Regions from separate parts of the Exiguobacterium sp. s59 genome, predicted to be linked through region 3. Evidence: predicted binding sites of a transcription regulator. Region 3 holds the regulator's gene; each other region holds the start of a gene.
What was found. The regulator LexA, encoded in region 3, represses DNA repair genes until DNA is damaged. The targets are predictions, from matches to a motif close to CGAACATATGTTCG.
Positions count from the first base shown of each region.

Region 1: KNO91_RS13415 (YolD-like family protein) is a predicted target of LexA. The motif match lies at 1,647-1,660, and genes of this name have one in related genera.
Region 2: KNO91_RS07605 (DNA endonuclease) is a predicted target of LexA. The motif match lies at 1,802-1,815, and genes of this name have one in related genera.

Region 1 is NZ_JACSKG010000007.1:35,480-41,145, forward strand. Features, by position in the region: gene hsdR (EcoAI/FtnUII family type I restriction enzme subunit R) at 1-1,024, opposite strand, end outside; gene KNO91_RS13415 (YolD-like family protein) at 1,283-1,624, opposite strand; gene KNO91_RS13420 (JAB domain-containing protein) at 1,996-2,451, shown strand; gene KNO91_RS13425 (hypothetical protein) at 2,842-3,048, shown strand; gene KNO91_RS13430 (hypothetical protein) at 3,184-3,567, shown strand; partial or broken gene KNO91_RS13435 (ATP-binding protein) at 3,763-3,891, shown strand; gene KNO91_RS13440 (FixH family protein) at 4,270-4,662, opposite strand; gene KNO91_RS13445 (murein hydrolase activator EnvC family protein) at 5,433-5,666, opposite strand, start outside.
Region 2 is NZ_JACSKG010000003.1:329,430-335,095, forward strand. Features, by position in the region: gene fliD (flagellar filament capping protein FliD) at 1-1,290, opposite strand, end outside; gene KNO91_RS07600 (flagellar protein FlaG) at 1,303-1,659, opposite strand; gene KNO91_RS07605 (DNA endonuclease) at 1,837-2,709, shown strand; gene KNO91_RS07610 (flagellin N-terminal helical domain-containing protein) at 2,768-3,958, opposite strand; gene KNO91_RS07615 (methyl-accepting chemotaxis protein) at 4,134-5,426, opposite strand; gene KNO91_RS07620 (hypothetical protein) at 5,545-5,666, opposite strand, start outside.
Region 3 is NZ_JACSKG010000004.1:271,555-277,220, forward strand. Features, by position in the region: gene tkt (transketolase) at 1-691, opposite strand, end outside; gene KNO91_RS09545 (DUF896 domain-containing protein) at 891-1,124, opposite strand; gene KNO91_RS09550 (YneB family resolvase-like protein) at 1,185-1,829, opposite strand; gene KNO91_RS09555 (hypothetical protein) at 1,901-2,137, opposite strand; gene lexA (transcriptional repressor LexA) at 2,341-2,961, shown strand; gene KNO91_RS09565 (metal-binding protein) at 2,961-3,401, shown strand; gene glnA (type I glutamate--ammonia ligase) at 3,541-4,881, opposite strand; gene KNO91_RS09575 (MerR family transcriptional regulator) at 4,929-5,333, opposite strand; gene KNO91_RS09580 (methionine gamma-lyase family protein) at 5,426-5,666, opposite strand, start outside.

The DNA of each region.
Region 1 (5,666 bases), on a different contig from region 3:
TTAGACTGTACGTATAGATTGGTTCACCAAAATACGTGATGTTGGAAGTATCTTTTGTCTCTTTTGGTGTAGCAGTCAAACCAATATGTGTCGTATCAGGCCCACTGAAGTATTCTAACACTTTACGCCAACGGCTTTCTTCTTTAGCTGACCCACGATGAGCCTCATCGATGATGACTAAATCGAAAAAGTCAGGCTCGAATTGTCGGAAAGGCTCCATTCCATCTTCACCGGCTAATTGTTGATAAAGAGCTGTATAAACTTCATAAGAACTGTCGAGAACACGATTTTCTACTTTTGTCATTACTTTTTCAAACGGTTTGAAATCGTTGATCATGGTTTGATCAACCAAGATATTGCGATCAGCTAAGAAGAGAATCCGTTTCTTTATACCAGCTTTCCAGAGACGATAGATAATTTGGAAGGCTGTGTAGGTTTTTCCTGTCCCTGTCGCCATAACGAGCATGATACGATTCTGGCCTTGGGCTATTGCATCAAGTGTGCGGTTGATTGCGACACGTTGATAGTACCGCGGTGTTTTATCACCGAGTTGGTAGTAATAGGGCTCATCAATCAACTGTTGTTGCTCGGTACTTAAACCGGCATCTTGTTGATAGCGAGACCACAGTTCATCGTGAGAAGGGAATTCTGACAACGAGATCGTCCGCTCTGCACCTGTTAAGCGATTGTGTTCAACGAATGCGTCCCCGTTCGAACTGTAAGCATAAGGGATATCCAAGATTTCCGCGTAATCGATAGCTTGCTGCATCCCGCCACCTACTGGATGATTGTTATCTTTAGCCTCGATAATAGCCAGAGGATAGTTACTTTTATGCATTAGCAGATAGTCTGCACGCTTTCCTTCAGCTCTAGCTGTCAAATTACCGCGGACAATTACACGCCCATCAGTAAAGTAATGTTCGAAATAGATTTGAGACTTCATGTCCCAGCCAGATTCTACAATGGCAGGAGTTATAAATTTATTTTTGATATCTTCTTCAGTCATAGCATGCTTCGGTTTCATAGACCCTGCTCCTCCTTGGGATAACAGATAATTACATCAATAGTTTACAGCAATTGGCTACTGAAACCTTAATAAATATTTTCTGTATATCTTCCAAAGACAACTTTTTTTGTGAAATCGCTGATTTTCATCAGATAAAAGTTTGAACACAAGTTTCGAGACGTCAATTACAATTCAGAGATTAATTATTTAGAAGTTTAAAAAGCCGAGGAGCGAAACTTCGTTTCGTGACGCAGACTTCAAACAACCGTCAGGGCGTTAGTCCATCGACCGTTCCACGTGAATGATAGCCTCGAACGGCACATGGATGACCCCGTCCCGCTGATTGGCCAGTTCGACGGTCCGCTCCAAATAGTTCGTTCGGTGCACGAACCCCTTGAACCGTTTCATCTCCCGCTCCGCCACATATTTCACCTCGACCATATCCCCACTGAAAATTGCGTCATTCAGCACATTTTCATAAACCGATAAGACCTGTTCATCGACATCTGGCATCTCAATCTTTTGAATCTCCTTGTAATACTTCGTTAGCAAGGCTCTGTGTTCGGGCATGAGGAACGGGATCCATTTCAGCTCACCCCGATCGCGATACATCGTCATCACAATTCTCCTTTCACATAAACGAACATTTGTTCTTATTTTATACCCAGTTTATCTCGTTTGAACAGCCTTTTTCGTGATTGGTTGATCCGTGCGTCCTGTTTCCGTACTCTAGCTCGCTGGTCGTCGGTGCAAGGGACGTCAAAAAAATGACGCGCCCTCCGGCCCGTCTTCCTTCGCTTTTGGCTCAAAGCAAGGCTTTTCGCTCGTTGGCTACGGAAGCCTGGTCCTCCGTTTGCTCTACGCATTTTTTTGAGGCTCTCCCTGCGGTCGCCCTTGCACCGTCTCCCGACGCTCGCTGCGTTCCCGTCAACAGGACGCACAACGGTGTTCGTTCTGAGGACAGCTTATCCGAAAGGGGACAAACCATCATGGAACTATCGTCAATCATCGAGGTCATCCGTATCAAACAAGAGGTTCGAGAAGAAATGGTCGCCCTCGAGCACGCCGTCATCCAATCACCCGACAATGCCCGACAAATCGGGGCATCCTTCATCGGGGACGATGACCGTGAAGTGTTCCTCGTCATCATGCTCAACACGAAGAATCGGGTCATCGGCGTCCATCGGGCGCACGTCGGGAGCGTCAATTCGAGTGTCGTCCATCCGAGAGAAATCTTCAAATGCGCCATCTTGAACAATGCCTCGTGCATCATCGCCTGTCACCAACATCCGAGCGGGGACCCGAGCCCGAGCCGGGAGGATATCCTCGTCTCAGAACGGTTGCATGAGGCAGGAGACCTCATCGGCATCCCAGTGCTCGACCATCTCATCCTCGGTGCGGACGAATCATATGTCAGCATGAAACAGCGAGGTTACATGGGTTGAATGGAATGGAGTGGGGCCGGGGGACCGGTCCCGGTCCGTCCGGTAAGGGCAAGGACGAAAAACATACGTTTTTCTTTGAGAAGACGGGCGACTCGCGTTGCTCTCGCCTGGATCCATAGAGCGGGATCCGGAAAAGGGTCGTTTTCGCATAACGAAAACGAGATGGTTCGTGTGTGAAGGTTGGACGTTGTTTTGGACTGTCTCGTAAGAAGATTGTTTGATGAAATGTCAGGAGTGAAAATACGGTTTGTTTATTGAAAATGACCATGTTTTCTAAACAAGCCCTAGGGCTTGTTTGAAACAACACCAGGGCTTACGTGAAATTAGGCTAGATGTTGCCTGCTTAGATGCGAGGTATCATGAGACTATCAACAGGAGAGGATGATTCAGATGGACAGCTACCAACTAGATCAACAGACGATGGACGAGATGACGGAGGTATTGCTTCGACGCCTTCCTGACCGGCTCCAAGAAGATTTTGACGACTTAAAACTTGTGAGCATGGATCTTCTTTGTGATGTGAAGGAAGGGGAACGCTTGACCCACCTCACCGTCTTTTTCAATACGAATATGATTCGACGGAATCGTCGTACATAAGAAAAAGGAATGATTGTATACATGTATATGTGTATACAATTTTTAAAAGTCTTCATTTCTGTAGCTTCATGAACAAGGACTGAACTGTCTTTTTACGGGGAATCGTTCTATAGAGAACCGGAAGGGGGAGGCGTGATGGACGAGGGGCTGCTTGATGACTATGCGTTCGAAGGATTGGATCCGTTCGTCCGGACCGTGTTCTCGGAACTGATGGAACATCCCGAGTGGATACGTGTCGTCGACAGGGAACATTGCGTCGAGAAAGTCGTCCGGTTCGATGAAGGACGGAACTCGCCTTACTTCCGGGTGTTGATTTACTTGGATGCAGAAGAGCGTCCGATCAAGAAAGTGTATCTATATGGGACATGGGTGGTGGCAGATGGAGACGTCAGCTTCGTCGTCTCGGAGCTATCCAAGGGTGTATTTGAATATGAGGTGATGCATGTACATTGGCTCATCAAGTATCGGTTCGAGGATTGGGGCGTGTCTGAAGACGGGGCATGGGAGAAGGAATGGTAATCCGGGCTCATGCGTGAGCGTCTAACGCCTTATGGCGAAGTCGCTCATCGCACCGCTGCCCCCCTGACGGCCCGATAACAAGAGCTGCTGGCTCACCGCCGCATCTCTATGTTCCTGGCCCTTTCTAACGGGAGGCACGGAGCGTAAGGGCAACGTCAAAAGCAAGAGCGTGGGCGCGTCTAACGCCACGCGGAGTGGCATTCGAATCTAGGACAGGCCCAAATCGCGGACGCAATTCTCGACAGGATCGTACACGACTCCTATAAAATCCTGGTCGATGGCGAAACCTCAATGAGGGAACACCACGGGCTAGGGATAAGCTAAGATCTTGGCCATCGATGAGTCGATGGCCTTTTTCTTCATATTGACTCGCTCAGTCGTCCGCACTAGTGGCTCTCTGTATCCGCAATACTCAGCAGGACAAAAAACGCATCCTTCGAGTTTTTGAGGATGCGTTTGAGCAATGTGACTCTATTTGACTCGCGTTTATATTCCTACATATAAGCATACAACTGATGGTAGTTTCCAAGGTGGAGCGACGGAATGGACGTATCAGACATTGGAGCGGAAAGGATATATCATAAAATTGGTATTTTTCGAGCATATATCACAAGGTTGATGTTGTCGCGCGATTCAATAAAAACGAGTTTTTTCATCATGGATTAGCTCGTCTATATTATTAATTGTAATAATTAAAATTTATTATTTTACTAATATTTCGTTTTTGGGCATAGAATGATAGCTTCTTGCTGTCGTATGTGAATATATAAAGTATTTACCGGGCTCTTCAAAAATATAAGAAATTACATACAGTCCGTCTTGTTGATAATTGGCTTCAATTTTTTCGTGTTGGCTTTCCTCTTGGCCTTCTTTCCATATCTCGAATTCAACTTTATCCGCATCGTCTACTTTCTCGTTTCCTTGAGAAACAGTTGCTATAAGTTCAATAACTTCGTTTGCTTTTACTATTTCAGGATCTGTTTTAAATTGTACATCAATTAATTCTGGAATCACTTCAGGTCCATTATTGCTTACTGTACTTCCACAACCAGATAATACTAACAAAACAATCAACAGTGAAAAAAACCTTGCCATCTTTTTTCTCTCCTTTAAACGATTTAATATTAACATACACGAAAATGTGATGTATTGATTATTACATTAAAAGTGACCTGATCATGCAATCTTATTAGCTATCGAGCATAGACCCCATGTCACTTTTAAGGTTCAAGACTTTATAGAGCGTCGTATGCTCGATTGGTTTACTTTTCTATATAAAAAATAAAGAAATGTACATTTTATATATTAAGTTCAATTTTATATATTAAGTTCAAAAGATATTAATTGAACTTAATCCAAAAAGTTGGATCATGAAATAGATCATCTGGTGACTTCGACAACCTAGGTTTGAATTTGGACCTTCATATCCGTAAATTTATCATCGACCGTTAGACACGGCCTTAGTAACCTAAGGTTCGTCTCGACGTATATTGCCAGTTGAAGGTCATCAAAGGAGAGAAGAGTCTGTACTTCAAGATTGAATCGATTAAAGATTGTCTACCCATCCATATCGTTTTTAATATCTACATAGTGAATGTGTATGTCGCACCTGAGATTGTATTCCCCAGGCACTCGTAGGGGGGTGGGGGCACGAACGAAAGCTCATCCTAACTTTCTGAAGTTTTTCTTGCGAGTCAGTTAGCGTTTGGTCACCGAGACTTTAAAAGCTTTCGGACATAAAAATCGCCCCATAAAAATTAGATTATCAGGTCCAACTTTTACGGGGCATCTAATATTCTGTGGTCTAAATATTAAGTGATTTACTGAAGTAATTACATAGTGTTAAACAATTTCGCCTCTGAAATTCAGAAAAATTGGGATGGGTTGACTGTATTCCCTGCACTTGTAGCTGAGTACGAATAGTTTCCTCGATGGACTTCAAAGTGTAAATGAGAACCGGTCGAATTTCCGGTACTCCCCATCGCACCGATGTTCTGTCCTCGGGTCACACGTTGTCCGGCGGAAACGGACAATGAGCTCATGTGAGCATAAAGGGTAGTCCAAACTTGACCGCCTATGACATGCGTAATGATGACATG
Region 2 (5,666 bases), on a different contig from region 3:
CGAGAGACCGATTTGGAATAAGCGAGACATGTCTAGATCGTTCGTAGTAGATGTGGCGCCCGACCATTTGCTACGAAGCGTATCCATCGTCCCGCGAAGGATCGTGTCCCCACGGAGCATCCCGCTCATCGCTTTTTCTTCCCACTTCTTGATCTCATCTTCCGACAACTCATCACGCTGCGCCTGCGTGAGCGGTGCGAACGAACGGAATCGTTCTTCGCGTGTCTTCTTGTTCATGAGATCGATTGTCTCATTGTATTTATCGACGAAACCTTTGATGTTGTCAAAGATTTTTTGAGTGTCAGTAGAAGCACTTAGTGTAACCGGTGCAGGGTTATCAACTGCTTTAAATTCAGATTTCAAAGTAATTGTCATGTTATCAATTGTGACGGTATTCGTACTTCTTGTCAGTTCGATTCCATTCACATTAAAAACTGCATCTTCTCCTTTAATATCATCAGTGACACTTGCTTGGAAGAATGTTGCCGCAGCTCCTGTGAAAGCAATCGTTGAATCGCTACCTGTGTTTCGTTGAGTGAGTGCCAATTTACCTGATGCATCATCAAAGAATGTAGAAAAATTCGTGTTTTTTGAGCCAAGTTGAGTCAATACATCACTGAATTTTGCCTCGGCACTGACCGTCAATTCAGAAGGTGTCCCACCACTCTTATTGATGTATTCAACTTTATAGCCGGATTCGAACTTTAATTCATCACCGTCAGCAAGAGGTGTTGAAAAATTCACCTTGCCTGTCGCTGAGTCATACGTATAGTTAGACGGGTCAACTTCAACATTATTAATGAAGATTTTCCCACTATCATTTAGTTTTGTTGAGAGAGTCACTTCGGTCGGAGTTCCTGTTATCGTTTGCGTTTTTGTACTCGCATCAAGATTCAAATCTTTCACAGCAGTATCTCGCTTGACCAAATTATTGTTTTTGTCTCTTACTTCAACAATATGACTAGCAGATGTCGCTAAGTTTTCTACACTTTGAATTTCAAGTGCTGCATTCCCGGTTGATGGGCCTGTCACAACCGAAACACGTGACTCATCTGATGAACTAGACGTCTTCGCATAGAAATTTCGACTGAACATCAAATCGACTGCACTGTTTCGTAATGTCATGAGGGAGCGGTTGATTTCACGATAGGCATCGCGTTTCCATTCCGTCGTTTGTTTCTTTTGTTCGAGTTTATCGACCGGCGCACGCTCAACCTGCATTAACTGCTTAATAATCGTATCCGTATCGATTCCACTGGCGAGTCCGCCAAATCGGATTGGTGTCGTCATGAGAATCCTCCTTTATACCCGTTCATCGAATAGTTGATTGAACTCCATGAACGCCGCAAAGAAATCGAGCGATTTCTTGCTTGGGATTTCGCGGATGACCTCGTTGTTCGTATCCACGATTTGAATATAATAGTCGTTTAATTTTTCATGTTTCATAAACTTTAAGCCCGTACGTTGTTGTTCGAGTACTTGATTCGCCTTCTCGACGGCCGCCTCTAACTTGGTGACGTGTTGAGGCGTCGGTAGAATGACGATGCCTTCATCAGCGAGCTTTGCTTGATTCGCTTCGACGAACACGTTTTTCGTTTGTTCATACGGCAAGACGGAAGAAGGTAGGTGAAGCCGGACTTCTGAAATGGTCGGGTTCATACGTTTCTACTCCTTATTTGTTCTTCTCTTTCTTAATATCGGCAAGTCAGGAAAGAAGTTCAATGGAAACTTGTTCAATGATTGTTCATAATTATTTTCTTTTGAATTGAAATTCGATTATTTAAATTGGGTATTCAATATAAGAACATATATTCCCTTAAGAGAGGATAAAAAGCGATGAAATGGGCAGAATTGACGACTTTTGAGAAGAGTTTAATAATGGGGACTTTATTGGGAGATGGACACATCGGAATTTCTAAGAAGAAATATCCAAACGCGAATTTAAGATATGGAGAACATTTTTCAATCAAGCAACTCGAATATCGTGAGTGGAAATTAAACAGCGCTCCACGAATCTTTTCAAGTATCATCAAAAATAACAACGGAACGAGCGCTTCTCTCACCTCACGTTTTGACGAATTGTTCACCTGGCTTCGAGCAGAACTTTATATTGGAGGTAAAAAAAGTATTCCCCTTCATTTACTTGAAGAATGCACGGATCCAGTTTTTTTACTAGCCCTCTATTTAGATGACGGTAGCCTGTGTGTCACGCGCTCGACTCGTTCAAAAAAGCAACAAATGATTTTAACACCTCACATCGCACTTTACTTGCAAGCATTTCATCCTTCTGAATTAAATTACTTAAGTCAATTCATCGAAAAAACATTTGGACATCGATTCGTGTTAAGTCGAAGAAACGATGGTCACAATTTTATTCTTCGTATTCAAAAGACGGAAGATGCTCTAAAATTCTTAGACTTTACTGCTTCTTATAGTGAGGAGATATCTTCTATGGCATGGAAACTAGATTGGAAACACCGTTTACAGATTGAGAAAGAAGCGAATCCAGATTTGACCGTCATCACTTCAAAACCTAAAAACGATTATTCGGAGGAAGAAATCGAATTGATTGTGACTTCAAAATTAAAGGGAATATCAGATCAAGAAATTGCGGATACACTAGGACGCAGCTATTGGTCTGTTGTATACAAGTGGCAGGATATTAAGAGAAATCGATTAAGAGAAGAGCAAGTTGTGTATGTAATTTAAAAAAACACCCGCGTTTCCTTTGAGGACGCGGGTGTAAAAAAGTATGTTATAGAGCCAATTAACGAAGCAATTGAAGAACTGCTTGCGGTTGCTGATTCGATTGCGCCATCATAGCCTGTGCAGCTTGGTTAAGAATGTTGTTCTTCGTGAAGTTCATCATCTCTTTCGCCATGTCTACATCACGGATACGTGATTCTGCAGCTTGAAGGTTTTCAGCACCAACATTTAAGTTATTGATTGTATGTTCAAGACGGTTTTGGTTAGCACCCAGTTTAGAACGTTCGGCTGATACTTTATTTACAGCTGCTTGCACAACATCAATTGCTGTACGAGCGCTTGCGCTATCCACTACGCTGATTGAAGAAGTATTCAATGAAGTTGCAGAAGAATCCATTTTTGAAATTGAAATTCCAAGACGTTCTGCAGTACCCGTGTTTGCACCGATTTGAATATCAACGGCTTGTTGAGCCCCCGTAATTACAGTACCAGCTGCTCCACCACCAGAAGTTGTAGCCGCAATACCCGCAGCAGTCTGAGTACCATTGACTGAAATCTTCACTCCTAATTTATCAAAGTTTAATACTCCAGCAGTATTATCAGCAAGTGTTACCGATTGTGTGTTTCCCGCACCATCAGCAAGAACATAGTTTCCTGCACCACCAGATGTGATTGTGAAAGTAGTGCTCGCAGCAGCTCCAGAGATATCGATTGAGGTTACGCCGTCAGATCCTACCTGCAAACCACTTGTTGCTAATTGAACACCGAAAGTCCCATCAAGAAGGTTCTTACCGTTAAATTTAGTTGACTCTGAAATCCGATCAATTTCACTGTTTAACTGCGTAAGCTCATCCGAAATAGCAGTTCGGTCTTCAGTTTGAAGTGTTCCGTTCGCTGCTTGTGTTGTCAACTCTTCCATTCGTTGAAGAATTGAGTGTGTTTCGTTTAGCGCGCCTTCAGCAGTCTGAATGAGAGAAATCCCATCTTGAGCGTTACGTGAGGCTTGATCAAGACCACGAATTTGACCACGCATTTTTTCAGAAATCGCAAGACCGGCTGCATCGTCACCTGCACGGTTGATGCGAAGACCTGAAGATAGTTTCTCCATTGCTTTACCAGTTTGCGTTGTGTTGAATGACATGTTACGGTGTGCGTTCATTGAGTTAAGGTTGTGGTTAATAATCATTGTAATTTTCCCTCCATAGGTTTGAGTTTTTTCCGCTCTTCCAAATCCATTTGTCCGAGCATGCAAGGTTTAGGCCGGCCCCTCACCTTGCATTTTTTGGAACGTTTTATCGTTTCCATACTCTATATCGGAGTCATCCCGTATCTGTTTAGTCTTTTTTTCAACTTTCTATTCAAAATCTGTAGATTCATACTTTTGAATAGAAAAAACGCCCCATCACTGGGACGCTTCCTCTTTTCTCTTACACTTCCACCTTCATCTGTTCCGTCTCATTCTGCAAACTTTCCGCGACGCGAACGAGCTCTGTCATCGCCCCGTTCACTTCTCCAAGGCTTGCTGCTTGCTGGCTTGCCGCTGATGTCACTTCATTCGCATAACGTGATGCTTCTTCAACCATACCGACGATGCCTGCCGAGTTCGTCACGACCGAGTCGATCTGACCGCGTGACTCATCAAGGAGTGAATCGACTGAATGCACGTGGCTGTACACTTCATTTGCCGAATTATGAATCGATGCGAACGCACCACCTGCTTTTTCAACCAATCCGACACCTGTCTCGACTTCTGCTTTCACGTTCGCCATCGACGATGACGTATCGCCAACGAGACGCTTTACGTCGACGATGAGATCTGTGATTTCTTGCGTCGAGTTCGCTGTTTGTTCCGCGAGCTTCTTGACTTCTGCCGCAACGACGGCGAATCCACGTCCATGCTCCCCGGCACGTGCCGCTTCAATCGACGCGTTCAAGGCAAGCAAGTTCGTCTGTGCCGAGATGTCACTGATGACATCCGTGATGCGTGAGATTTCGCCTGTCATTTCCGTCAACTGGCTGTTAAGCGTCGATGACTGTTCGACTTTCCCAGCAATCGCATGCATCGCGTTAACGGAAGACGACGCGAGGCCTTTCCCGCTCTCTGCTTCCTGTTGCATCTCGCTCGCCGAGTCAAGCGCCGATGACATTTCTTGACGGATGCTCTCCATCGTCCGCGCGACCGCTCCGAGCAAGTCCATCGAGTTGTATGTCGCACTGACGTTGTCTTCTAACATTTTGTTGAGGGAGTCCATCGCAACACGAATACTTTCGCCCGCCACGTTCCCTTCTTGGACTGAAGCTGCAATTTCCTGTGCCGAACCAGTCAACTGGTCCGCCGTGTAGCGCATATTCGTCCCTTGCTCCCGAAGGTGCTCGACCATGTTGTCCATCGACAAGAGCAAACGTCCCATCTCCGAACGGTCTGATGTCTTCTCGTCCGCGAAGTGAACCGTCAAATCACCGTTCCCCACTTCGACGGCTTTCTCTGAAGCCATCTCGACCGCTTTCAGTGGACGACGGGCGATCAAGTAAATGACAATCCCGCCGAGTGACGAGATAAGTAACGCCACGACCGTACCTACGAGCATGACCTGACCTTGTTCCATCTCGAGTTCTGTCAAAAGCAATAGCGTGATGTAGCCGACCGCTCCGCCCGTGATAAAGGACGTGACCAAAATCCACGCGAGCAGTTGTGTCGTAAAGTTTTTAAATACTTTCACTGTGTTGTTCCTCCTCATTGTGTTCATCACTCCTTATATCGTCCGATTTCCAATGAATGTATAGCGTTTTCAGTTGAACGTTTGGTCAATGAAAAAACGCACCCCAGAAAGGAGTACGTTAAAATGCTTCATCGTCACGTTCGACGCGCGTCACCCGTCGTGGTGTCGTCGCTGCGTCAATCGCGAGCGTGATCGCTGCCGCCCAGTGGAGCATCATCCCGACGATCGGAATGAACCCGA
Region 3 (5,666 bases):
CGATTGAATCGATATCTGTTCCGTCTTCAACACGAATGACTTGCCATCCGTATGCGTTGAAACGGTCTTCTACGCTTTCAGAGAACGACTTGTGAAGATCGCCATCGAGCGAGATATCATTTGAATCGTAAAGCACGACAAGTTTACCGAGCTTCAAGTGACCAGCGAGTGATGCTGCTTCCGCTGAAACACCTTCCATCAAATCTCCATCTCCGCAAATCCCGAACGTGTAGTGGTCAACGACGTTGAACTCGTCGCGGTTGTAAGTCGCTTCTAAATGCTTCTCTGCCATGGCCATCCCGACAGCCATCGCAATCCCTTGTCCAAGCGGTCCCGTCGTCGCATCTACACCAGCCGTATGACGGTACTCTGGGTGACCAGGAGTCTTCGAGTCCATTTGACGGAATGATTTAAGGTCGTCCATCGACAAATCATATCCAGACAAGTGAAGGAGCGAATACAAGAGCATCGATCCGTGGCCTGCCGAAAGTACGAAACGGTCACGGTTGAACCAGTTCGGGTTTTTCGGGTTATGACGCATTTTGTCTGTCCAAAGTGTAAACGCCATAGGTGCAGCACCCATCGGCATCCCTGGGTGACCAGAGTTCGCTTTTTGGACCGCATCAATTGAGAGCGTCCGGATCGAGTTAATCGCTAATAATTCTTTAGTAGTTGTTTCCACTAATTTCATCCTCTCTGTGTTAAGAAGGTTTTCTACCCGTCATATTTTATCACACTCATTCGTGTGTCACAACTAATTAATTAGTATAACACATTCATTGAAATCGTTTCCTTCAATTGCATGAAATGAACCGAAATCCGTTCGTCTGATGAGCGTTCGTGTATAACAAAAATGCACATCCTATACGAAATAGGATGTGCATTCAGCATCACTCGCCACGATAGCGTTTTTGATCTTCTTTCAATTTCTCAGGCGTGACGTCGTTGCCATCTGGATCCACGACTTTCATGCCCATCATTTGCGACTTGAACGATTGACGGAACGCCTTCAAATATTCTTGGCGTAGGTTTTGTTGCTCGTTCATTTCATCTTGAGACAGTCCTTCTGTCTTCGCTTTGTTGGCGAGGAAATTGATTCGCTCCAATTGTCCTGGTGCTAACATCTGACTCGCCCCCTCTCTAGTGAATTTGTTCTTATACTTTACAAAATCAGAGAGGAAGAATCAAGTTTCAGCAACTGACTGGTGCTCGAGATACCGTCGATTCACGGTCGCTTTCGACACTTCATACCCGAATCCACGGAGCGTTGCCGCAATCTCGGCAAACGTCAACCCACGTTCGCGCAGTTGAATGATCTCTTCAATTGGTACTTCGATTCGATGTCGCCCACCTTGATCGTTGTTCTGAATGTTCCGTTGCGGATTGAATCCGTTGGCAACGGCACGACGCATCCCACGAGAAATTTTAGCGTTGTGAATTTTCCGCTGATATTCTTCAACGACACTGACAATCTCCAACACCATCTTCTCGGCATCGGAAACGACGTAGTCCGATGTCGATTGCATCGTCAACAACCGAACGTCGTGTTTCATTAATGTGTGCAAGATGGCAATCTTGGCATTTCCTCGCCCCAAGCGACTGTCGTCCGTGACAAGCACGGCGTCCAAATCAGACGTCGACACGTGGTCAAGTAAATCAAGCAAGCCCTTTCGATTCACCTCGTACCCACTTTCTTGTTCCGTGATGATATCTATGACTTCTGCCCCTAGTTGCGAAGCCAGTTGCTGTAATTCATCGACTTGCCGACTGAGTGATGTCTCTTGGGTGGACTTGTTCGTCGATACCCGACAATAGATGACGACTCGCATCGCATCACTCCCTTTCATCGCATTCATTCCTTACGATACACAGTTCGAGAACGGTACGCAATGATGAACGATCACTCAGCGGCATACCATTTTGTTTTACGTTCGTTATGCTCTTCTCGCTCCGCCATGATCTGTGCTTCGAGTGATTCTGCCTGGACATACGCGACCTCTTCTTCAATCGTGCGTTCCGATGTGACGACTGGTTCAACCGCTGCCGGTTCCCCCCGCATCTCTCCTGCCAAATAAAAAGCGAACATCCCGACCAAGAGCATTCCGACTAAAATGATTCCGTTGAGTGTATCTTTCATAATTGCATTGCCTCCTGTATAAGAATATATGTTCGTTAGAACGTTTGTTCGTTTATCTGTTCTCATCATAAAACAAGAACCCGTGTTCGGTCAACAGAAAATAACGAACGAATGTTTGTACGCTCATGTGTTCTTGTGTTACACTAGACACATAAAGAATAGGATGCGTTTGCAGGTTATTCGATTACATCGAGGTGAACATAATGAAAAAAATGTCAGCGCGACAACAACAGATTCTTGATTTCATCAAAGATGAAGTTCGAGCAAAGGGATATCCACCTTCTGTTCGTGAAATTGGAGAAGCCGTCGGCCTTGCTTCTAGTTCGACCGTACACGGTCACCTAGATCGTCTAGAAAAACGCGGGTTGATTCGTCGGGACAAGACGAAGCCTCGCGCGATTGAGATTTTGACTGAAGATATGCCGGCAATGGAAGAACAAGAGTCCGTCATGTACGTACCGGTTATCGGGAAAGTTACCGCCGGGACACCGATTACCGCCATCGAGAACGTGGAAGAACACTTCCCGCTCCCGGCACATATCGTTGGTTCAGATAATGTATACATGTTGTCGGTTTCTGGGGATTCGATGATTAACGCTGGGATTTTGGACGGAGACCGCGTGCTCGTCCGCCAGCAGAGCACGGCCGACAATGGAGAGATTGTCGTCGCTATGACCGATGAGGGTGAGGCGACGGTGAAACGAATCTATAAAGAAGCTTCAAAAGTTCGTCTCCAACCGGAAAATGATGAGTTAGAAGCGATGTATTTTGACAATGTTTCGATTTTAGGGAAGGTTATCGGTGTATACCGGACGATTCACTAATGGCTAGTGGCAAGACACATACTCGAACGAATCTCGTGGCAACCGGAGCACTTGCGGTTGCCACGCCTTTTCTTGAAATCGATGTTCCGTTCGCATTGATCATCGGTGCGATTATCGGCACACTCTGGCTCTCCCCGGATCTCGATCTAAAATCAGATGCCTATTATCGATGGGGTCCACTTAAATTGATATGGCTACCTTATGTGAAGCTCATGCCGCACCGCTCGCTCTTCTCGCATTTACCTGGTTTGAGTGATGTGATTCGGATTGCGTACATCGGCTTTCCGCTCATCCTGCTATTACCTTTTACGGCATATGAGGCGGAGATTCGGTCATGGGTGGACGTTCACGGCATGCCGTTCTTTCTAGGACTCGTATTCGCGACGACATTGCATACGGCACTCGACTATACATCGACATTTATAAAAAAAGCATTTTGACCGACGAAAGGACCACCTTCCGACTGATCACGGAAGGTGGTCCTTTATATATATCTGCTTCATCTGAAGCACAACAAAAAGAGCAATGAACGATCCTTCTGAAGAAGGACATCCATTGCTCTTTTGCATACTTCTATTATTAGTAGAGCGTCATGTACTGATCGCGCTCCCACTCCGTTACTTGCATACGGAACATATCCCACTCGATTTCTTTCAATTCGAGGAAATGTTCGCCGATGTGCTCACCGAGTGATTCCATCACGACTTTATCCGCACGAAGGACTTCGAGTGCATCAAAGAGTGTTGCTGGGAGATCGTCGATTCCGTTCGCTACACGCTCTGGCTTGTCCATCACGTAGATGTTGCTGTCGATTGGTTTTGGTGCGTTCAAATCTTTTTCGATTCCGTCAAGACCTGAAGCCAAGAGGGCAGCAAGTGCAAGGTACGGGTTAGCCGCTGGGTCAACCGAACGTACTTCGATACGAGTCGAGAGACCACGTGCTGCTGGAACACGTACGAGCGGTGAACGGTTACGTGCGCTCCATGCAACGTAGCAAGGTGCTTCGTAGCCTGGTACGAGACGCTTGTAAGAGTTCACAGTCGGGTTACATACTGCCGTGAACGCACGAGCGTGCTCCAAAATACCAGCTGTGAATGCGCGAGCTGTGTCTGAAAGTTCCATGTCGCCATTTGGATCGTAGAAGACGTTCGTGTCGCCTTTGAAGAGTGACATGTTCGCGTGCATTCCTGAACCGTTTACACCAAAGAGTGGCTTCGGCATGAATGTCGCGTGAAGACCATACTTCGCAGCAATCGTCTTAACGACGAGCTTGAACGTTTGGATGTTATCTGCCGTTGTGACAGCATCCGCGTATTTGAAGTCGATTTCATGTTGCCCTGGTGCAACTTCGTGGTGTGATGCTTCGATTTCAAAGCCCATGTTTTCAAGTTCGATGACGATTTCTTTACGGCAGTTCTCACCGAGGTCAACTGGTGCCAAGTCGAAGTATCCACCTTGGTCATTGAGCTCAAGTGTCGGACGGCCTGATGCGTCTTTCTTGAACAAGAAGAACTCTGGCTCTGGTCCAACGTTGAACGCTGAGAAGCCAAGTTTTTGCATTTTCTCAAGGTTACGCTTGAGTGTACCGCGTGGGTCACCGCTGAACGGTGTACCGTCTGGGTTATAAATATCACAAATTAAGCGAGCGACTTTTCCGCTGCCATCTGTCCACGGGAAGACAACCCATGTGTTGAGGTCTGGATATAAGTACATGTCTGATTCCTCGATGCGGACGAATCCTTCGATTGACGATCCGTCAAACATCATCTTGTTATCAAGTGCTTTGTCCAATTGGCTAATCGGTACCTCGACGTTTTTAATTGTTCCGAGGATGTCCGTGAATTGAAGACGAATAAAGCGTACGTCTTCCTCTTGTGCGATGCGTTTAATGTCTTCTTTTGTGAACGTTTTTCTGGCCATGGTAAAATGTCCCCTCTCACATTGTGTAATGGTTGATGTGTGCGTCGTTATCGATAAAAACGCGAAAGCTCACCTTGAATGAGCGACGTCTTATTGAAACGGCCGGCTTCTTGAAGCTGTGTTTTCAATAAATGATGTAACTCTTTTTCCGAAACCTTTGGTGCTTCATTGACCGGTGCGGTCGGAGCAGTTGTTTCCGCTTCCTTCTCACCTTCTTGCTCTAACATGTGGCGAATTGCCGCCAAATTAAAGCCTTGGTCAATGTAATCCTTGATTGCGAGTAGACGTTCGACATCATTAAAGGAATAAAGCCGTCGTTTCGATTCCGTCCGACTAGGCGAAATCAGACCCTGTTCTTCATAATACCGAATCTGTCTACCAGTCAGTTGCGTCAGATCTTGGACGATTCCAATCGGAAACAACGGGTTGGAGCGACGAAATTGATCAGCCATCCTTACCCCTCCTTTTCTGTCTCACAATGTGAGAATAATACATGACAACAATCCTGTCAATAGATGTTAAGAAAGTTAACATGACAGAATGGTTACAAATGCGTGTGTTGATTTTGATCGTTGAATTCGACCAATCCTTTGTCGTGTAATTGGCTCAACGCCAACATGAGAGCGACTTTTACGTGAGCATACGTCAGACCACCTTGAACGTACGCTGTATAAGGTGCCCGAAGCGGGCCATCCGCTGATAGCTCGATCGACGAACCTTGAATGAACGTTCCAGCCGCCATAATGACATCGTCTTCGTATCCCGGCATATAGGCCGGGACGGGT